Regions from separate parts of the Sinorhizobium sp. CCBAU 05631 genome, predicted to be linked through region 2. Evidence: predicted binding sites of a transcription regulator. Region 2 holds the regulator's gene; each other region holds the start of a gene.

Region 1 (6,508 bases), 1.6 Mb from region 2:
ACCACGGACTGATCGAAGGCATCCGCCAGCGCTTCGAACTTGACTGCTTCCCAGGAGGCGTATTCCTCGATGAGCCGGCTGCTCAACCAGAACCGGCCGCGTGCGCCATCGTCTCCCTTGCCGATGAAATCGGCCGCTTCTGCGCGCGCGAACAGCCGGCGAATATGGGTGTTCGAGATCAGATAACGTTCGGCAAGTCTCGCAAGGCTGACGTCTACCCAGACCTTGCCGTGGACGGCGAGAGTGGGCGGGCGCGCCATCAGGTCGTCGAGGATCACCCCGCCGGATTCCGACCATACAAAGATCGCCACGCTTTCCGGGGGCTGCGTCCATCTCGGGTCCGAGAGCAGCCGCCTGGCGACACGGGGCTGCGCGCGCTCGAAGATGCCGGGATCCGTCTCGAGGCGTCTGACGCGCGATCCGCCGTCCAATAAATCGAGTGTGCTCATCTGCGTCTTGAACCAGAGCCGCATGGCGTTTTCGCTGATTTCCGTCGGCTCGAGGGGACGCGTTCTTTTCGTGCGACCGCCATTTGCCGGGCGGAGCAGTTTGTAGGCTACGAGTTCGGCGAGGAAGGCCGTCGCCGTGTTCCGGCTGGCAGCGCCCGTTTCGCGCATGACTTTCAGCAATCGCGCTGCGGTGATGCCGGAATCGGCGTCGTTCGGGTCGCGCTCCAGGTGTAAGGCATAGGCGGCTTGCGTCAGCATCCATCTCTGGTGGGCTGCCACGAGGCGCGCGATGCGCGGAAACAGGTCGTTCATGGAAATCAGGGTACGCGCGCCCGCTTGCAAGACCTCAAGAAATTGAGGGTTTTGCACGAGAGCGTCCACCGTTAAGGTGGGCGGAGTCTTCCGTCCGGCTTCTTCCGTCCCAGCAAGCCGCTGCATCTGTTGCGTATGCTCCAGATCTCTCCACGCACCGAATGCTCGCTTACCCCGTGCCCCGGCGCAATCAACATAAAATCTCACCTTGGCCTAAACGCGCAAGTACGCCGTTTGGGTTCACGTAAATTTTAGGGGAATTTGCGGCGCCGATGCCACCGGCGGGTGAAGAGCCGTGGCTGCTATAGTTTGGTATGACTAACGGCTTGGCCGGTAAGCTCAGGATTCGTGCGGACATAGCAGCGTCTCCGCAGAATTTTGAAGTTGATTTCTGGCATCCGTACAGCTGTACGACGCGCGAAAATCGTTAAAGCATCGTATCTGTTGTCATTTTAGCGGAGTCTGACTTGCGCAAAAGTTGATTCTGTCTTGTTTCGGATCGGCCTGCATCCAATCGGAACCCGGCGAGAATTGGGGCGCGGATAGTCAAATACGCAATTGGCCCGGCGGGGACACCGGGCCAATGAGTGCGTTCGCAGACGATCCGCTTATAAGCCGGCGCTGAAAAGTTCGGCGTGCGACTTGAAGAAGCGCTCGGTGCTATAGCGCTTGCCGAACATCATGTCGTGCTGGAGGAAGCGGTAGTCGCGCAGCGTCACCGGAATCTTCGGCTGGCGCAGCCAGTTCTCCAAGCCCTTGCCGTTCTTGCGGATCAGCAAATAGCGATCGAGAACGCGGAAGTGGTCGTGAACCTTACCGAGGAAGCCCGTGTAGTAGGGGTGCTCATAGCCCGCCTGCTTCAGGATCTGGTAGGAAAGAAAAGCCGGGCTGATGCTGCCGATATCCTTTTGCGCACCGGTCTTGTTCGACCAGACGACAAGCGGCGTTTCGTGCTGCGCCTTCATCTGGTCCTTCGAGCCCTTGCGTTCCGCCGTCACGTCTTTCATGTAGCCGGTGCTGGTGTAGACGGTGTTGAGCGGCGGCAGGTGGTCGCCGAAGAGAACGATGATCGTCTCGCGATCCCGCTGCTTCGCCCACTCCATGAGCATTTTCAGGCTGTCGTCGGCCTCCTTGATCCCTTGAGCGTAGGTGGCAAGCACCTGCCGGTCGCTTTCCGGGAGGTCGCCCTCGACCTTGATGGTGTTCTTCGCGTAGCGGTTCGGCTCGTAGGGCCCATGGCCCTGCAGCGTCACGGCAAAGAAGAAGAAGGGTTCGTCCATCGCGTCGGCCTGGCGGATGATCTCCTTTGTCAGCGATTCATCCGAAGCGAAAATTCCGCGCTTCTGCATCGCCGGCAGGTTCTCTTCGGAGCGGAAGGTATCGAAGCCGAAGGCCTTGTAGACGGCGGTGCGGTTCCAGAACCAGCCCTGGAACGGGTGGATGGCGCGCGACACATAGCCTTCGCCGCGGAAGAAGGTTGCGAGCGACGGGATCGGATTGCGGATATATTGCTGGTATGGAATGCTGCCATAGGGCAAGAAGGCATTCGAAAAGCCGGTCAGCGCTTCGAACTCGACATTGGCCGTCATGCCGCCGAATTCGGGCGAGAAGACGTTGCCGCCCTGGAGTTCGCGGATCGTCGGCATCGGATCGGGCGTCAGCTTGACCTTGGGCAGACGCGTCGGATCCCAGAAGGATTCGCTCATCAGCACGATGACGTCCGGCTTGCCCCGATGCGTCGTTCCGGCGGGCAGCGGCTTTACGGGAATTCGACCGATCGCATCGGCCATGTAGCCGGGCGGAGCGCTCACATTGGCCATCGGCAGGTTGATCGCGAAGGCGAGCACGAAGCCGTTGTGGCGGTAGTTCTCGGTCTGGTCCCACATGATCGGAATGACGCGCAACCGGTCACGGACCCACGAGAACTGGTTGTAGTCCATGATGTTCCAGAAGGCGACGAGCAGCGGCAGGGCGAAGACGACCCGTGCGAGACGCTCCCGGCTGGTCAGCTTCGGAAAATTCCGCCAGGCGTAGCGCAGCAGCAGGGCGATGGCGATGACGGTTGCCAGAATTCCGAGAACGACGCCGACTGCGGTCCATGGCCGATCCTTCACCAGCACCGGCATCAGCTCCATGATCTGACGGCCGAACAGAAAATCGGTGGGATAGAGCGGGTCGGACAGGAAGACTTGCTTCTGCTGGCAGATAAATGCCGGGATGATGGCGAGCGGCGCCACCACGAGCGCGCCCTTGTGCTCACGGCCAAACAGCGCGTCGAGGGCCAGCATGACGAGGAAGAAGACTGCGACCGTCGTCCAGGCCGGCCGCATCGGATCGATGAAATAGGCGATCGTTTCGGAGCCTGACTGGCGCACGATGAACTCGACCGCAAAGACGATCGTCGCGGCAAGCGAAAGCGAAAACAGCGCGCTGCGGGTGCCCGCCAGGGTCTTTGCGTGTCTGACGGAAAAGCCCGGCCTTTCGACATAGACCTGAGGACCTCTCGCGGCGGAATCGATACTGGCCACAACTTCTCCAATTTCACAAAACTTTCGTTCAACTGTCATACGACCGTCATCTTGAACGGGGGATGAATGGCGAAGCGGCTTTGATGATCCTCAGGTTCCCGCTGTGGCGACGGGTCCCTGTCGCGTCACTAACGGCCGGGAACAACAGGATTTTTCAGATTTTTTCTACGCATTGCGATTGGGAGGGGGTTTTTTGCCACCTGATGCGTTAAGTACAAGCCTTAAGCTGGATGCATTCGCCGAGGAAACACCGACAGGCCTGCCATGACCCCACAGAAAGCCGCACCTTCGACGCTACGGATCGCCGTAGCCCAGCTCAATCCGACCGTCGGCGATATCGCCGGCAACCTGGCCAAGGCGCGCGAAGCGCGGGCCGACGCCGCGCGCCAGGGCGCCGACCTGGTGCTGTTCACCGAGCTTTTCATTTCCGGCTATCCGCCTGAAGACCTGGTGCTGAAACCGGCCTTCCTGAAGGCGTGCCTGCGCGCCGTCGAGAACCTCGCCGCAGAGACGGCGGATGGAGGGCCGGGAGTGATCATCGGCTTCCCCCGTCAAGCCTCCGCGCAGCGGCACAATTCGGTGGCCGTCCTGGACGGGGGCAAGATCATCGCCGTCCGTGACAAGGTGGATCTGCCGAATTACGGCGAGTTCGACGAAAAGCGGGTGTTCGATCAAGGCGAGATGCCCGGTCCGGTGAATTTCCGCGGCATTCGCATCGGGGTTCCGATCTGCGAAGACATTTGGGGAGAGCTCGGCGTCTGCGAGACGCTCGAGGAAAGCGGCGCCGAAATCCTGCTTTCTCCGAACGGATCGCCCTACTACCGCGGTAAAGTTGATGTCCGTCACCAGATCGTGCTGAAGCAGGTGATAGAGACCGGCTTGCCGATGATCTATGCCAATCAGCTCGGCGGGCAGGACGAACTGGTCTTCGACGGCGCGAGCTTCGGCTTCAATGCCGATCGCTCGCTCGCCTTCCAGATGAGCCAGTTCGAGGAGGCGCTCGCGATCTCCGAATGGACGAGGGGTGACGACGGCTGGGTCTCACACAACGGACTCCGGTCTCGCCTGCCGGAATGCGAGGAGGCAGACTATCGCGCCTGCATGTTGGGGCTGCGCGACTACGTCAACAAGAACGGCTTCAAGAACGTCGTCCTCGGCCTGTCGGGCGGCATCGACTCGGCGATCTGCGCGGCGCTCGCCGTGGACGCGCTCGGCGAGGAGCGGGTTCGCACGATCATGCTGCCCTATCGCTATACGTCGCGGGAATCGCTGAAGGACGCCGAGGCCTGTGCCAAGGCGCTCGGCTGCCATTATGACGTCGTTGCGATCGAGGAGCCCGTCGAAGGCTTTCTCAATGCTCTCGCCGACACGTTCGAGGGGACCGAATCCGGGATCACCGAGGAGAACCTGCAGAGCCGCACGCGCGGCACGATCCTGATGGCGATCTCCAACAAGTTCGGCTCGATGGTGGTGACCACCGGCAACAAATCGGAAATGTCGGTCGGCTACGCGACGCTCTACGGCGACATGAACGGCGGCTTTAACCCGATCAAGGACCTTTACAAGATGCAGGTCTATGCACTGTCGCGCTGGCGCAATGGCGCTGTGCCGCCCGGAGCACTCGGCCCCTCCGGCGAGGTCATCCCGCTGAACATCATCGACAAGGCGCCCTCGGCCGAACTGCGGCCCAACCAGACCGACCAGGACTCGCTGCCGCCCTATCCGGTCCTCGACGACATTCTCGAGTGCCTGGTGGAGAAGGAACTGAGTACCGAGGAAATCGTCGCCCGCGGGCATGACGAGGCCACGGTGCATCGGATCGAACACCTGCTCTACATCGCCGAATACAAGCGGCGGCAGTCGGCTCCCGGGGTCAAGATCACCAAGAAGAATTTCGGCCGGGACCGGCGCTATCCGATCACCAACCGTTTCCGCGACCGAGGGTAGATCATGCGCAGTTCGGTGGAGATTTTCGATATTGCCACCGGCGAGACGCAAGTCGTCTGGCAGACGGAGCGGCTGGTCGAGGCGCCGAACTGGTCGCCGGACGGCAAATCCCTGATCATCAACGGCGACGGCAGGCTCTATCGGCTTGCCTTTGACGGTTCCGAGCCCGTGGAAATCGACACGGGCGTTGCCGGGCAATGCAACAACGATCACGGCATTTCGCCGGACGGGAAAACGCTGGCGATCAGCGACAAGACCGAATTCGGCAAGTCGGCGATCTATCTGCTGCCGGCCGAGGGCGGCACGCCGCTTCTGGTGACGCGCAACCTGCCGTCCTATTGGCACGGCTGGTCCCCGGATGGGAAAACCTTGACCTATTGCGGGATCCGCGACCAGATCTTCGACATCTACACGATTTCGGTCGATGGCGGAGAGGAGCGGCGCCTGACGCATGGCGAGGGCCGCAACGACGGCCCGGACTGGTCGCCGGACGGTGCGTGGATCTATTTCAATTCGAGCCGCACCGGCCGCATGCAGATCTGGCGGGTGAGGCCGGACGGCAGCGATGTCCAGCGCATCACCGACAGCCCTTATGGTGACTGGTTCCCGCACCCGTCGCCGGACGGCAGGCATCTGCTGGTGCTGTCCTATGACGGCGAGGTCTTCGACCATCCGCGCGATCTCGATGTGCGGCTTCGGCTGATGGATCCGGAAGGCAGCAATGCGCGTGTCCTCTTCGAACTCTTCGGCGGGCAGGGGACGATGAACGTTCCGAACTGGTCGCCCAACGGCGATGCCTTCGCCTTCGTGCGTTATCGGCCGGCTTGAGCAGGGCGCGGCGCCCCCGCCTTGCGTTTCGCCGGCGGCTGTGCCCATATGCGGCCGTCAGGTGCCCGCTTGCTGCGGGAGAATCGGGAAGCCGGTAGAATTCCGGCACGTGCCCAACGCTGTAACGGTGACGTCTGCGCCAAAAGAGTTCTGAGCATTTTCAGAGCTTTGCCACTGGTTCCTGATGCGATCTGGGAAGGTGGCGCAGCCGAGTGACCCGAAGTCAGAAGACCGGCCTGGCGAGATAGACCGGCCCCGCGCGGACGGCGGGAGGTTGCGCATTGTTGGGGATCGAACGATGCTGCCTGACCCGAACGGCTGCCTTGCGGCGGCCGGTGCCTTTTCGCCGGACGAGCGCGCCGCCGTCTATCGTGCCATCGAGACGCGCCGCGACGTGCGCGACGAGTTCCTGCCCGAACCGCTGCCCGAACCGCTGATCGCCCG
Region 2 (6,508 bases):
TGTTGCGGCGTCGCTTTGAGCGTCGCTGGTAGTGGGGTAAGGACTATGAACATCATGTCGGAAGCTGCAGTCGAAAAGGCTCTGGACCAGAAAATGAACACGGTGCCCTTGAAGATGATCGGTAAGGATGTGTCGGTCTATTACGGCGAGAAGCGCGCGCTCTTCGACGTCAACCTGAATATCCGCGAGAATACCGTGACGGCGCTCATCGGTCCTTCCGGATGCGGCAAGTCGACCTTCCTGCGGACGCTCAACCGCATGAACGACACGATCGAGAATTGCCGGGTCACCGGCCGGATCACCCTCGACGAGGACGACATCTACGATCCGTCGATCGACGTGGTGGAACTGCGCGCCCGCGTCGGCATGGTCTTCCAGAAGCCCAATCCGTTCCCAAAGTCGATCTATGAGAATGTTTCCTACGGGCCGCGCATCCACGGCCTGGCCCGCACGAAGGCCGATTTCGATGAGATCGTCGAAACGAGCCTGCGGAAGGCGGGCCTGTGGAATGAGGTGAAGGACCGCCTGCAGGAGCCGGGGACGGGTCTTTCCGGCGGCCAGCAACAGCGCCTCTGCATCGCCCGCGCCGTTGCCGTCAGCCCGGAAGTGATTCTCATGGACGAGCCCTGCTCGGCCCTCGACCCGATCGCCACGGCCAAGGTCGAAGAGCTCATTCACGAGCTGCGCGCCAATTTCACCATCGTCATCGTGACCCACTCGATGCAGCAGGCGGCCCGCGTCTCGCAGCGCACCGCCATGTTCCACCTCGGCAATCTCGTCGAGGAGAACGACACCGACAAGATGTTCACCAATCCGGACGACCAGCGCACCCAGGATTACATCATGGGCCGCTTCGGCTGATCGCCCGAAAACCCACCGCGAAGAGTGCGCCCTCGAGGAACCGTAGATGTCTCACCCCCACATAACGACAGCCTTCGACGAAGAGCTTAAATATCTGACGCGCCGGATCTCGGAGATGGGCGGCCAGGCCGAGCAGATGGTGGCGGATTCCGTCCGGGCTTTGGTGAATTCCGATCTGGCGCTCGCCCAGAAGGTCATTTCCGACGATGCAATCTTGGACGACGCCGAGCGCCAGATCGGCGAAAAGGCGATCGTCACCATCGCCAAGCGACAGCCGATGGCCGCGGATCTCCGCGAGATCATGGGGTCGATCCGGATCGCCGCCGATCTCGAGCGCGTCGGCGACCTCGGCAAGAACACTGCCAAGCGCGTCATCGCGGTTGCCGGCTCCGGCATTCCGCGCAAGCTGGCGCGCGGTCTCGAGCACCTCGCCGAACTCGCCCTGATCCAGCTCAAGGAGGTCCTCGACGTTTACGCCTCGCGTTCGCCGGAGAAGGCAAACAGCATCCGCGAACGCGACGAGGAGATCGACGCGATTTACACCTCGTTGTTCCGCGAGCTGTTGACCTACATGATGGAGGATCCGCGCAACATCACCCCCTGCACGCATCTCCTTTTCTGCGCCAAGAACATCGAGCGTATCGGCGACCACGCCACCAATATCGCCGAAACCATCTACTACATGGCGACGGGCGCCCAGCCGCAGGGCGAGCGGCCGAAGGACGACATGACGTCAACGCTCGGATCCGTCACCGACTGAGGGGACACCCGCCAATCATGAATCTAGGCAAGGAGTCGTAACTGAATGTTGCCGAAGATAGCCGTTGTCGAGGACGAGGAAGCGCTCAGCGTGCTGCTGCGCTACAATCTCGAGGCTGAGGGCTTCGAGGTCGATACGATCTTTCGCGGCGACGAAGCGGAGATCCGCCTGCAGGAGCGCTTGCCCGACCTTCTCATCCTCGACTGGATGCTGCCCGGCGTCTCCGGCATCGAGCTTTGCCGCCGTCTCCGACAGCGCCCGGAGACCGAGCGGCTGCCGATCATCATGCTGACGGCGCGCGGCGAGGAAAGCGAGCGGGTGCGAGGCCTTGCGACCGGTGCCGACGACTACGTCGTCAAGCCGTTCTCGACGCCGGAGCTGATGGCGCGGGTCAAAGCGATGCTCCGGCGAGCGAAGCCTGAAGTGCTGTCGACGGTGCTTCGCTGCGGCGACATAGAGCTCGACCGCGAAACCCATCGCGTGCATCGTCGCACCCGCGAAGTGAGGCTCGGCCCGACGGAGTTCCGGCTCCTGGAGTTCCTGATGGCCTCGCCAGGCCGCGTCTTCTCCCGCTCGCAGCTGCTCGACGGCGTCTGGGGGCACGACATCTATGTCGACGAGCGAACGGTCGACGTCCATGTCGGCCGGCTGCGCAAGGCTCTGAATTTCTCCAATATGCCCGATGTGATCAGGACGGTGCGCGGCGCCGGCTATTCGTTGGAAAGCTGACGCTTGCGCTGCTCTTCCGGCGTTCCAAAGTGATAAGGGGCCCGACGGGCCCCTTCATGCGTTATTTGTTATTGCTCCGACCGATCAGCGCGCGCGGCGCCGCTCGGCCGAGGGCTGGTAGGCGAGGCGAGCGTGGTAGCTGCAATAGGGGGAGGATTCCGGCGAGTCGTTGCCGCAGAAGTGGAATTCTTCCTTGAGCGGGTCGCCGATCGGCCATTTGCAGGTCCGCTCGGTCAGCTGGGTGAGTTCCAGCCGGCGCGACATCGGCACGACAATGTTGGTGTCGAGTGCGAGATCCTGCTCCGCCACCAGATCGACGGCGACCTCTTCCTTGAGCACGGCCGTGCCGGCAGCGCGGGTAACCGTCCGGGTCACGGCGCGTGCCGCGTAGTTCGGGGCGCGGGGCGCCGAGGTCGTCCGCTTGGGACGAGCCGCCGCTGTCGCTCCGCCGGCCTTGGCGCGGCCTGGCAGGCTCAACCGATGAACCTTGCCGATCACCGCGTTACGGCTGACGCCTCCCAGCTGCGCCGCGATCTGGCTCGCGCTTAGGCCCTCGGACCATAGCTTCTTCAGCTTCTCAACCCGCTCGTCCGTCCAGTTCATGTCTGCACTCCCCGTTCTCGGCGTTGGGATGGCAGAATCCATCACCGTTCTCCGGAAAAGCCCCGGAGTTACAACGCGATAACTATTTTGGTGACTAGGTCCGCCGCATGCGTCTAGTAATTGAATATTAACCTACCGGCCGGGTGACTCCGTGGCAAGAGTCGCCGGAATCGCGCCGAATCGATTTCGCAGTTTTCCCCAACTTGCTGTCGGATAGTTGCATTTTTGCAAGCCCCGCATCGGGATTTTTTCGCGGTGCGGAATCCGGGCCGGCGCGACTGTTGCAAGCCTTGGTTTTGTTGACATTGCGCCGCGATATGGGAATAGTGCCTGCGCCGCCGAAAGGCGGCATTTTTGATTTTTGTCGGGCCGATACGTCCGACAGCGATGCCGATGACGAAGGAGATGCTGATCATGGCCGCAACAACGCCGCTCTACGACACCTATCTGCGTGCGCCGTTGCGTTTCGAGCGAGGCGAGGGCGTCTGGCTGATTGCCGAAGACGGCACCCGCTATCTCGACTTTGCAGCCGGCGTCGCGGTCATTTCGCTCGGCCATGCCCATCCTCATCTCGTCGAAGCGCTGAAAGCGCAGGCGGAGAAGCTCTGGCATGTGTCCAATCTCTACGATGTTCCCGGCCAGGAGAGCCTGGCGCAGCGGCTGACGGCGGTCACCTTCGCCGATCGAGTGTTCTTCACCAATTCCGGTGCGGAAGCGCTCGAATGTGCGATCAAGACGGCGCGCCGCTACCATTTCGCCAAGGGCCATCCGGAGCGGTTCCACATCATCACCTTCGAAGGCGCCTTCCACGGCCGCACCATCGCGACGATTGCCGCCGGCGGCCAGCAGAAATACATCGAAGGGTTCGGGCCGAAGGCTCCGGGCTTCTATCAGGTGCCGTTCGGCGACATCGCCGCCGTCAAGACCGCGATCAACGACGAGACCGCTGCAATCCTGGTCGAGCCGATCCAGGGCGAGGGCGGCATTCGCCTCGCTTCGAAAGAATTCATGCAGGAACTGCGCGCGCTCTGCGACGAGTTCGGGCTGCTGTTGATCCTCGACGAGGTCCAGTGCGGCGTCGGCCGCACAGGCAAGCTCTTCGCGCATGAATGGTCGGGCATCAAGCCGGACATCATGGCCGTCGCCAAGGGCATCGGCGGCGGCTTCCCTCTCGGCGCCTGCCTGGCAACGGAAGCGGCGGCGGCCGGCATGGTGGCCGGCACCCACGGCTCCACCTACGGCGGCAATCCGCTGGCGATGGCGGTCGGCAATGCGGTGCTCGATGTCGTCCTGGCCGATGGTTTCCTGGAGAATGTCCGCGACGTGGGATTGGTGTTCCGCCAGGGGCTTGCCTCGCTCAAGGATCGCTTCCCCGACGTGATCGAGGAGATCCGCGGCGACGGCCTGATGCTCGGCATCAAGGCAAAGGTGCCTTCCGCCGACTTCCTGAAGGCGATCCGCGCCGAGAAGCTGCTTGCCGTGCCGGCCGGTGAGAACGTGCTGCGGCTGTTGCCGCCGTTGATCACCACGCCCGCCGAAGCGCGCGAGGGGCTGGCACGACTCGAGCGTGCCGCCGAGGCGGTGCGCGCCAAGAGCGGAACGGCCGCGGCCTGAGGTCGCGACGGACGGTCGATTACCGGTTTATGACAGGAACTACAGCATTATGACTGCCACCAGACATTTTCTCGATCTCTCGGCAATGACCGCGACCGACCTGCGCACGATCATCGACGATGCCCGCGCACGAAAGACGGCGACCAAGGCCGGAACCGCCGAGAAACCGCTTGCCGGCAAGATGCTGGCGATGATCTTCGAAAAGCCGTCGACCCGCACCCGCGTTTCCTTCGATGTCGGCATGCGGCAGCTCGGCGGCGAGACGCTGTTCCTGTCGGGGACCGAAATGCAGCTCGGCCGCGCCGAGGCGATCGGCGACACGGCCAAGGTGCTGTCGCGCTATGTCGACGCCATCATGATCCGCACGACCGATCATCGCCGGCTTCTGGAATTGGCCGAGCACGCCACCGTTCCGGTCATCAACGGGCTGACCGACGACACGCATCCCTGCCAGATCATGGCGGACATCATGACCTTCGAGGAGCATCGCGGGCCGGTCAAGGGAAAGACGTTCGCCTGGGCGGGTGACGGCAACAACGTGCTTCACTCGTTGATCGAAGGCTCGGCGCGCTTCGGCTACCGGATGAACATGGCCGTGCCGCTCGGCTCCGAGCCGCAGGACAAGTTCCTGAACTGGGCGCGTAACAATGGCGGCGAAATCCTGCTCTGCCATGAGGCGGAGCAGGCGGTTGCCGGCGCGCACTGCGTCGTCACCGACACCTGGGTGTCGATGAACCAGGAGCATCGCGCCCGCGGGCACAACGTCTTCCAGCCCTATCAGGTGAACGCGGCGCTGATGAAGCACGCGGCCCCGGAGGCCTTGTTCATGCATTGCCTACCGGCGCATCGCGGCGAGGAAGTCACCGACGAGGTCATCGACGGCCCGCAGTCGGTCGTCTTCGACGAGGCCGAGAACCGGCTGCACGCGCAGAAGTCGATCCTCGCCTGGTGCCTGGGTGCCGTCTGACGGGACCGTTCGAGGGCCAGGCCGGGCTATTGAAATCGGAGAGCGGTGACACGATCTAGGCGATGTGCGGGAGAGTTCGGCCGCTGCGCCGTTTCTCGCCACAGCGCGTTTCAGCGGATCCGCCGCATACGGGGCGCTTCCGGAGCCGCGCTTGCCTGCTGGACAAATCGGTCCATGCCGGGATCAAATAGGATAAGCGGCAGTTAGAGACGGAGTGCGTCGATCGGCGCTCTCGATGTCACGAGCAATGCACGGTGTCATGCGAACGTTGCGCCTCTCGATCGAGACGCAGCGGTGCAACGAACGGCAGGGTGTGCGCGGCTGCTCTTGCATCCGCAGGATGGAAGTTCGATCACGGCGACGGCGGGTTGCTTGGCCGCTGTGATCCATGCAAGGAGCAAACGATGACAGAGACAGCACCGGGACTTGGCGAGTTCGATTTTGCCGGTGACGACCACGTCGTTCCCTTCCAGGTCGAGGGCCTCGACGTGCGTGGCCGAGCCGTGCAGCTCGGCCCGATGCTCGACGCTATCCTCGAGCGGCACAGCTACCCGCTGCCGGTGGCGCGGCTGGTTGCCGAAACCGTCGTGCTGACGGTCCTGCTCGGTACCTCGCTCAAGTTCGACGGCAAGCTGATCGTCCAGACCCAGGGCGATGGGCCGGTCGATCTCGTCGTTGCCGATTTCTCCACCCCGGATCGGGTCCGCGCCTATGCGCGCTACGACGAGGAAGCGCTTGCCGCCGCCGAGAAGGGCGGCCGCTCGCAGCCGCACGAACTGCTCGGCAACGGCATCCTTGCCTTCACCATCGACCAGGGCGCCCATACCCAGCGCTACCAGGGCATTGTCGCGCTTGACGGCGCGACGCTCGAAGAGATCGCTGCGGTCTATTTCCGCCAATCGGAACAGATACCGACCAAGGTTCGCCTCGCCGTCGCCGAACTGCTCGACCGGGACGAAAACGGCAAGCCGCGG
Region 3 (6,508 bases), 660 kb from region 2:
GGACAGTTGGTTGCCGTTCATCTTCAGGTGCAAGCCGCCTTCGATATGCGTCGCGTCGACCTGGGCAAGCACCTGCAATTCGCGTTGGGTGATGAAATGGCCATCGGGCTCGACCAGCATGAACCGTCGGTCGCCCGCCAGCCCGTCGAGATTGACCGTCACCGCCGTCTGCGGCACGGCGCGACCGCTTTTCAGGGGATGGATATTGAGACCGGTGACTTTCATCGCGTCTTTCCAAGTTCAGAGATCGATTCAGGCGGTTCGCGAGCTGATTCATCGCGCGGCCGCAACTTACTGAAAATCGGTCTAAATTTCATCGAGCAGCATGGCAAGCACGCTGCGAAGCCGGCTTTGCCGCTCCAGGGCAAAGCGACGCCCCGCCGAAGTCTGGAAACCGTCTGCGAGGCGGAAGAGTTTCGTCTCGAAATGGTCGATTGCAAAGGCCTTATCGTCGAGCGGTCTGTCCTCTGCGAGGGGATCGAGTGGATCGTAGAGGCCGCTTCCCATGCGGCCGGCGATGTAGAAGCAGCGGGCGGCGCCGACCATGCCGATCGCGTCAAGCCGATCGGCATCCTGCAGGATTTTCGCCTCGAGCGTCTCGGGCGCGATATCGGCCGAGAAGCTGTGGGTCAGAATGGCATGGGCAACGGCCGAGATTTCCAGCGTGCGCCAGCCGAGGCCGTCGAGAATTTGCCATGCCTTTTCGGCGGCGAGCCGCGATGCGCCAGCCCGCAAAGGTGAGTTCTTCTCGACGGCGACGCAATCGTGCAGCAGGACGGCGGCCGCGAGTTGCCGGCTGTCGCCGCCCTCCTCCGCCTGTATGCGGGCCGCATTCTTCCAGACGCGGATGAGGTGCGCGGCGTCGTGGGACCCATCGTCGCTGGAGAAGGCATGCGGCAGGAGCTCGCCGGCAAGCTCCTCGTGCGGCGCGAAGGCGGCAGCCAAGGCGGCGAGGCGCGTCATGCCCTGCTTGCCCCCTCGCCCATATTGTCGGTCGCAGTCGAAACTGCGGCCGGGGGATCAGCCGCACCGTTGCCGCTGCTGGAAAGTATCCTTTGGTAGAAGAGCCCGATGCCGATCAGCACGCCGCCGAGGCCGATGAAGGAGAGTGCCCGCAGGAAGCCCTCGAGATTCGACATGTCGACGAGAAAGACCTTGAGCACGGCAATGAAGACCAGCACGGCCGAGGCGATGCGGATGCTCTTCGTGTTGAAGCGTGAGCCGACAACGAGCAGCAGAACGCCAAGCACCAGCCAGACCACCGAATAGGTGTAGGTCTCTCCCTGCAGGAAGCCTTTCCAGTCGGCCACGCTTTCGCCCTGCCAGAAGCGGCGCACGCTCAAGGTGGCCCAGGCGAAGGCAAGCACGGCGCCGCTGACGGCAAGCGCCACCACATAGGGCTGCGGACGCCGGTCGCGGGCATACCAGGCAAGGCCGGCATAGCCGATAGCGGGCAGCAGATAGCCGATGAAGAGGAGGTCGAAGAACGGGATTCTGCCGAGCAGCTCGCCACTGAAATAGGGGTTAAGCCCGACGAGATGCGCCGAGAGCACCGACAGCATCGAGAGCACGCCGAGTACCATCCCGCCGTAGCGGAACACCGGGCTTGGCGATCTGCCGTCGAGCGTCATGAAGATGCCGGAAGCGCCGATCGCAAGCAGCGTGTAGATCGCCTGCTCGCCAAGGCTCGGAACGGAGCTGTCGAGAACGCCGCCATTCATCGCATGGCGCACCAGGATCGCGAGCGTCAGCAGCACGAAGAGACTCGCGAGCGCCTGCAAAAGGTTGCGCAGGCGCAAATCCGCGGAAGCGCGCAGGAAATAGGCGCAGCCGACGAGCAGCAGTGCCGGAATGCCGTAGCCCGGCAGGAGTGCATTGAAGACCGGCGTCGTTCCAAGGCTGCCGGGGCCGACGATGGTCGGCTCCCAGGCGATCCGCGCCAGTACGACGATGGCGGCGGCAACGGTCACCCAGGGCAGGACCGGCCAGGTGCGGAGACGCGTCGCAAAGGTGTAGCCGGCGCCGAGGAACGCGATTGCAAGCGTCGTCACCAGCCCGTCCGTCCACGCATGCAGGCCGATGACGAAGAGTCCGAGGGAACCCAAGGCGAGCAGCCCGATTGCGAGATCGAGTTCGCGTCCCTCGGCGTTGCGGCGGGAGAGCCATTCGACGAGGCCGAGGAGGAACAGGCCGCCCGCAAAGGCGGAAAGCCCATGCGGCAGGTCGAATGCGAAATTGCCGGTCATAAGGAACGACATTCCGATGAGAGTGCCGGGCACGACGGCAGCGATGCCGGCCCAAAGAATGGCAAATTGCCGATGCTCCGCGAGGCGCGAAAGCACCGCCGAGGCGAGCAGCAGGAAGAGCGCCGCGAGCACCATCGCCGTCAGCATGGCAGCCCGCCCCGGAACGACGATCTCCGGCGACGCCAATGTCGGGTCGAGATAGGCAAGGACGCCGCTGAGTGCGGTCAGCGTCCACGTCCCGACGACGGCAGCAAGAGACGCGAGCAACGCCGGATAGGCCGCAGTGGCCCGCAGGGCGCCGATGCCGGCGAGACCCGCGGTGACGACGACGAATTCGGCGATCGGGAATCGCGCCGCCTCGACCGCCGGGCTGATAAAGAGAAGCGCAAGGAGCGCCGCCACGATTGCCGCCGACAGCGAGATCGCCGCATGGGGCGGCGTGAAGAGCGTCTCCCAAGGGCCCCGAGCCGCGGCTGGCGATGCGATTGTTTCCGCCGTTGCACCGCTCGCGCGCTCGACGCCGCCGGGCCAGATCAAACCGACGCCGACGACCATCACCAAGAGCGCGGCGGCGACCGGCGGGGCCTCGAAAGGCGCGGCCAACGCGATATAGGCCAGTCCCCAAAGGCCGAGGCCGGCATTTGCGAGCGTCGGCACGATCGTCCAGCGGCGCAGGCGCGAGGCGGCAAGCGTCGCGAGCCAGGCGACCGAGAGAAACGCGAACAGCACCCACGGCCGCGGCTCGCCGCTGGAGACGAAGAGAGGGGTCAGCAACGACGCAAGCAGACCAAGACCGGCAAGCGCCTGGCCATGCAGCAGCGACATGCCGACGGTCGCCAGCGAAATCAGCGCCAGCAGCGCGAACGCCGGCGCCGTCCCGATGTAGCCGTAGATGCCATGCGCCGCATAGACGACGCCGAACAGCGTAACGGCGCCGGCTGCGGTCAGCACGCCGGGAATCATCGCATTGCGGAACCGGTCGGAAATCGTCGGCACCGCCCGGCGCCGGATCACTTCACCGGCGGCCCCGAGCACAAGGCCGAAGACCGCAGCGAGCGTGAGCCGGACCGCCGGGCTCAAAAGCCCGGCCTCGATCGAGTACTGCACCAGGAAAAAGCCGCCGAGCGCCAGCGCAAGTCCGCCGACCCAGACAGGCCAGCGTCCGCCGATACGGCTCTCGAGGCTCTCCGCAGACCGCGCGGCTGCGGGTTCGGCAGTCGCTACAACGGGAGACTCGCTGCCCGTCTCGGCGCCCGCCGGGGCACTGCCGAAAATCTGCGCCCCCTCGCGCGCCTGCGACCACGGCCCCTGCACCGCCTCTTCGCCGACCTCTGGCACAGTCGCTGCCTCGGCCTCTGTTGGCGCAGATGCCGCAGGATCGGGCACGACCTCTTCAGGGGCCTGCGTCGCGAGCCGGGCGATCTCAGCCTTCAGACTTTCGATTTCGGCGTCCAGCCGGTCCGCAGTCCTGCGGCCGCCGAGGAAAGCGGCAAGCGCCAAGACAAAGGCAACAAGGGCGATAAACTCAAGCATGGGCCCCCCCGGCACCACGACGACTCGTGAACGATTCGCACAAGTTAGCCCGGAATGCCAGCGCAGACATGCCGCTTGAACTTTCTCCTTCTTGCAACCGCAGGATTGTGCCGCAGGTCCAACTGTCTCCAGCGGCAGAAGAGCCGCAAACTCTTCATGGTTCTTCACGGTATTGTCGCAGAACTGTCACGAGCTAGCTGGTAGAGCGAGGATGGACGCCGACCACAGGCGGCGCTTCAATCGTTCAAATGGGGAGAATGACCATGGACAAGCATCTCGGCTCGACGGAAGAAACCGAATTCAAGACGCTGACGGAACAGAGGGAGGAGCTGGAAGATATCGGCCAGAACTGTTCCACTAACCCGACCATGGGCGACATCATCAACCGTCGCTTCTCGCGTCGGTCGTTCCTTGGCGGATCCCTTGCGGTTGCCGCCATTTCGACGACGGTCAGCCCGCTTGCGCTGCTTTCGGCCGATGAAGCTCACGCCGAGAGCGCGTCCCGCTTCGACTTCAAGGAGATCGAGGCCGGCGTCGACGAGAAGCATCACGTCGCTGAAGGCTACGACGCCGACATCCTGTTGCGTTGGGGCGACAAGATCTTCGCTGACGGCCCCGAATTCGATCCGCTCAAGCAGACCGCCGAAGCGCAGGGCCGCCAGTTCGGCTACAACAACGACTATGTTGGCTTCATCCCGCTGGACGGGAGCCCAGACCATGGCCTGCTGGTCGTCAACCATGAATACACCAACGCCGAGATCATGTTCCCGAACTTCGCCCGCGTCGAAAAGGTGACGGAGGACGGCAAGGAGGAGGACAAGGTCGTTCTCGGCGAATACACCAAGGAACTGGTCGACATCGAAATGGCCGCCCATGGCGGCACGGTCGTCGAGATCCGCAAGGTTGACGGCAAGTGGCAGCCGGTTCTCGACGGCAAGTACAACCGCCGCATCACGGCAAATACCGAAATGCAGCTCTCCGGTCCGGTGGCCGGCCATGACCGCGTCAAGACCGTAGCCGACCCGACCGGCAGGAAAGTCTTCGGGACCATCAACAATTGCGCCGGCGGCGTCACCGCCTGGGGCACCTACATGATGGCCGAGGAAAACTTCAACGGCTATTTCGGCGGCGAGCTCGCCGAGGATCATCCGGAATTCAAGCAGCTGAAGCGTCTCGGCGCGCCCGGCAGCCAATATGAGTGGTCGAAGTTCTACGAGCGCTTCGACGTATCGAAGGATCCGAACGAGGCCAACCGCTTCGGCTGGGTCGTCGAGGTCGATCCGCTCGACCCGACCTCGGTGCCGAAGAAGCGCACCGCCGTCGGCCGTTTCAAGCATGAGGGCTGCGAATCGATCGTCAACAAGGATGGCCGCGTCGTTCTCTATAGCGGCGACGACGAGCGTTACGACTATGTCTACAAGTTCGTGACGAAGGGCACCTACAATCCGAACGACCGCGCCGCCAACATGGACCTCTTCGACGAAGGCACGCTCTACGTGGCGAAATTCGACGAGGACGGCACGGTCACCTGGATGCCGATCATCCATGGCGAGGGCCCGCTGACGACCGAGAACGGCTTTGCCTCGCAGGCCGACGTCCTGATCAACACCCGGCTTGCCGCCGATGCGCTCGGCGCCACCAAGATGGACCGGCCGGAAGACATCCAGCCCAACGCGAAGACCGGCAAGGTCTATGTCATGCTGACTAACAACACCAAGCGCAAGGAGGAAGAGGCGGACGCTGCCAATCCGCGCGCCAAGAACGCCTTCGGCCACATTGTCGAGATCTCCGAAACGGATGGCGATTTCGCTTCGACGAAATCCAAATGGGACATCCTGCTGAAATGCGGCGACCCGAGCGTTGCGGAAGTCGGTGCTTCCTTCACGACGGCGACGACGAAGAACGGCTGGTTCGGCATGCCGGACAATTGCGCGATCGACTCGGACGGCCGCCTGTGGGTATCGACCGACGGCAATAACGAGAAAGAGACGGGCCGCACCGATGGCGTCTGGGCGATCGAAACCGAAGGCGAAGGACGCGGCACATCGAAGCTGTTCTTCCGGGTTCCGGTCGGCGCGGAAATGTGCGGCCCAAGCTTCAACCCGACGAGCGACACCTTCTTCCTCGCCGTTCAGCACCCCGGCGATGCCGGCCTTGCCACTTACGAGAAGCCGGCAACGCGCTGGCCCGACTTCCGCGACGACATGCCGGTGCGCCCGGCAGTGGTCGCCGTGACCAAGCAGGGCGGCGGCAAGATCGCCTGATGCATGCCGCCCGAAAGTGCTCAGCGGTTTCGGGACAACGACATGCATAGAGAAAGACCTGAAGCGCGTTGCACGGCTCCGTCCAAAGCGACGCGCTCTATGGCCGAATTGCCGGTTCGGGTGCCGCATTGAACGTGCGGCACCTGTTTCGCATCTCATGCTGCCGGGGGCGGGACCGGCTTCAGCGCCTTCAGTGTCGCATGGACGAAACCGTCTCGCGCCGAGGAAACGTCGACGCCGCGCGGTTCATAGACGTGGCGATTGAGGAAATAGGCCGTCAGGCGAAAGGCCGCGGCGAGGCTGTCGTAATCGGCCGCGCTGTCCCCTCCCGAGAGGAAATCCGGAAGCGCAAGCATGCGCTCCGCATAGGGTGCGCCGGCCGCACGGCTAACGGCGCGACCCGTTTTCGGCGACACGTAGACAAGTTCGGCCCGGCCGCCGGTCGCAGCACATTCGGAAAGATCG

Evidence for each region. Region 2 encodes PhoB, which activates phosphate uptake and scavenging genes when phosphate is short. Its sites were predicted from a motif close to TGTCATNNANCTGTCAT; they were not measured.
Region 1: SS05631_RS08675 (LTA synthase family protein) is a predicted target of PhoB. The motif match lies at 3,323-3,339, and genes of this name have one in related genera.
Region 3: SS05631_RS03820 (PhoX family phosphatase) is a predicted target of PhoB. The motif match lies at 3,953-3,969, and genes of this name have one in related genera.

Annotation. Positions count from the first base shown of each region.
Region 1 is NZ_CP023063.1:1,750,878-1,757,385, reverse strand. Features, by position in the region: gene SS05631_RS08680 (hypothetical protein) at 1-887, opposite strand, end outside; gene SS05631_RS08675 (LTA synthase family protein) at 1,370-3,289, opposite strand; gene SS05631_RS08670 (NAD+ synthase) at 3,554-5,236, shown strand; gene SS05631_RS08665 (TolB family protein) at 5,240-6,064, shown strand; cobalamin riboswitch at 6,107-6,319, shown strand; gene bluB (5,6-dimethylbenzimidazole synthase) at 6,363-6,508, shown strand, end outside.
Region 2 is NZ_CP023063.1:134,965-141,472, forward strand. Features, by position in the region: gene pstA (phosphate ABC transporter permease PstA) at 1-32, shown strand, start outside; gene pstB (phosphate ABC transporter ATP-binding protein PstB) at 46-861, shown strand; gene phoU (phosphate signaling complex protein PhoU) at 908-1,621, shown strand; gene phoB (phosphate regulon transcriptional regulator PhoB) at 1,667-2,350, shown strand; gene SS05631_RS00640 (GcrA family cell cycle regulator) at 2,435-2,953, opposite strand; gene SS05631_RS00645 (aspartate aminotransferase family protein) at 3,368-4,567, shown strand; gene argF (ornithine carbamoyltransferase) at 4,617-5,534, shown strand; gene SS05631_RS00655 (Hsp33 family molecular chaperone) at 5,939-6,508, shown strand, end outside.
Region 3 is NZ_CP023063.1:796,094-802,601, reverse strand. Features, by position in the region: gene SS05631_RS03835 (MOSC domain-containing protein) at 1-225, opposite strand, end outside; gene SS05631_RS03830 (HD domain-containing protein) at 307-963, opposite strand; gene SS05631_RS03825 (DUF2339 domain-containing protein) at 960-3,779, opposite strand; gene SS05631_RS03820 (PhoX family phosphatase) at 4,043-6,043, shown strand; gene recO (DNA repair protein RecO) at 6,199-6,508, opposite strand, start outside.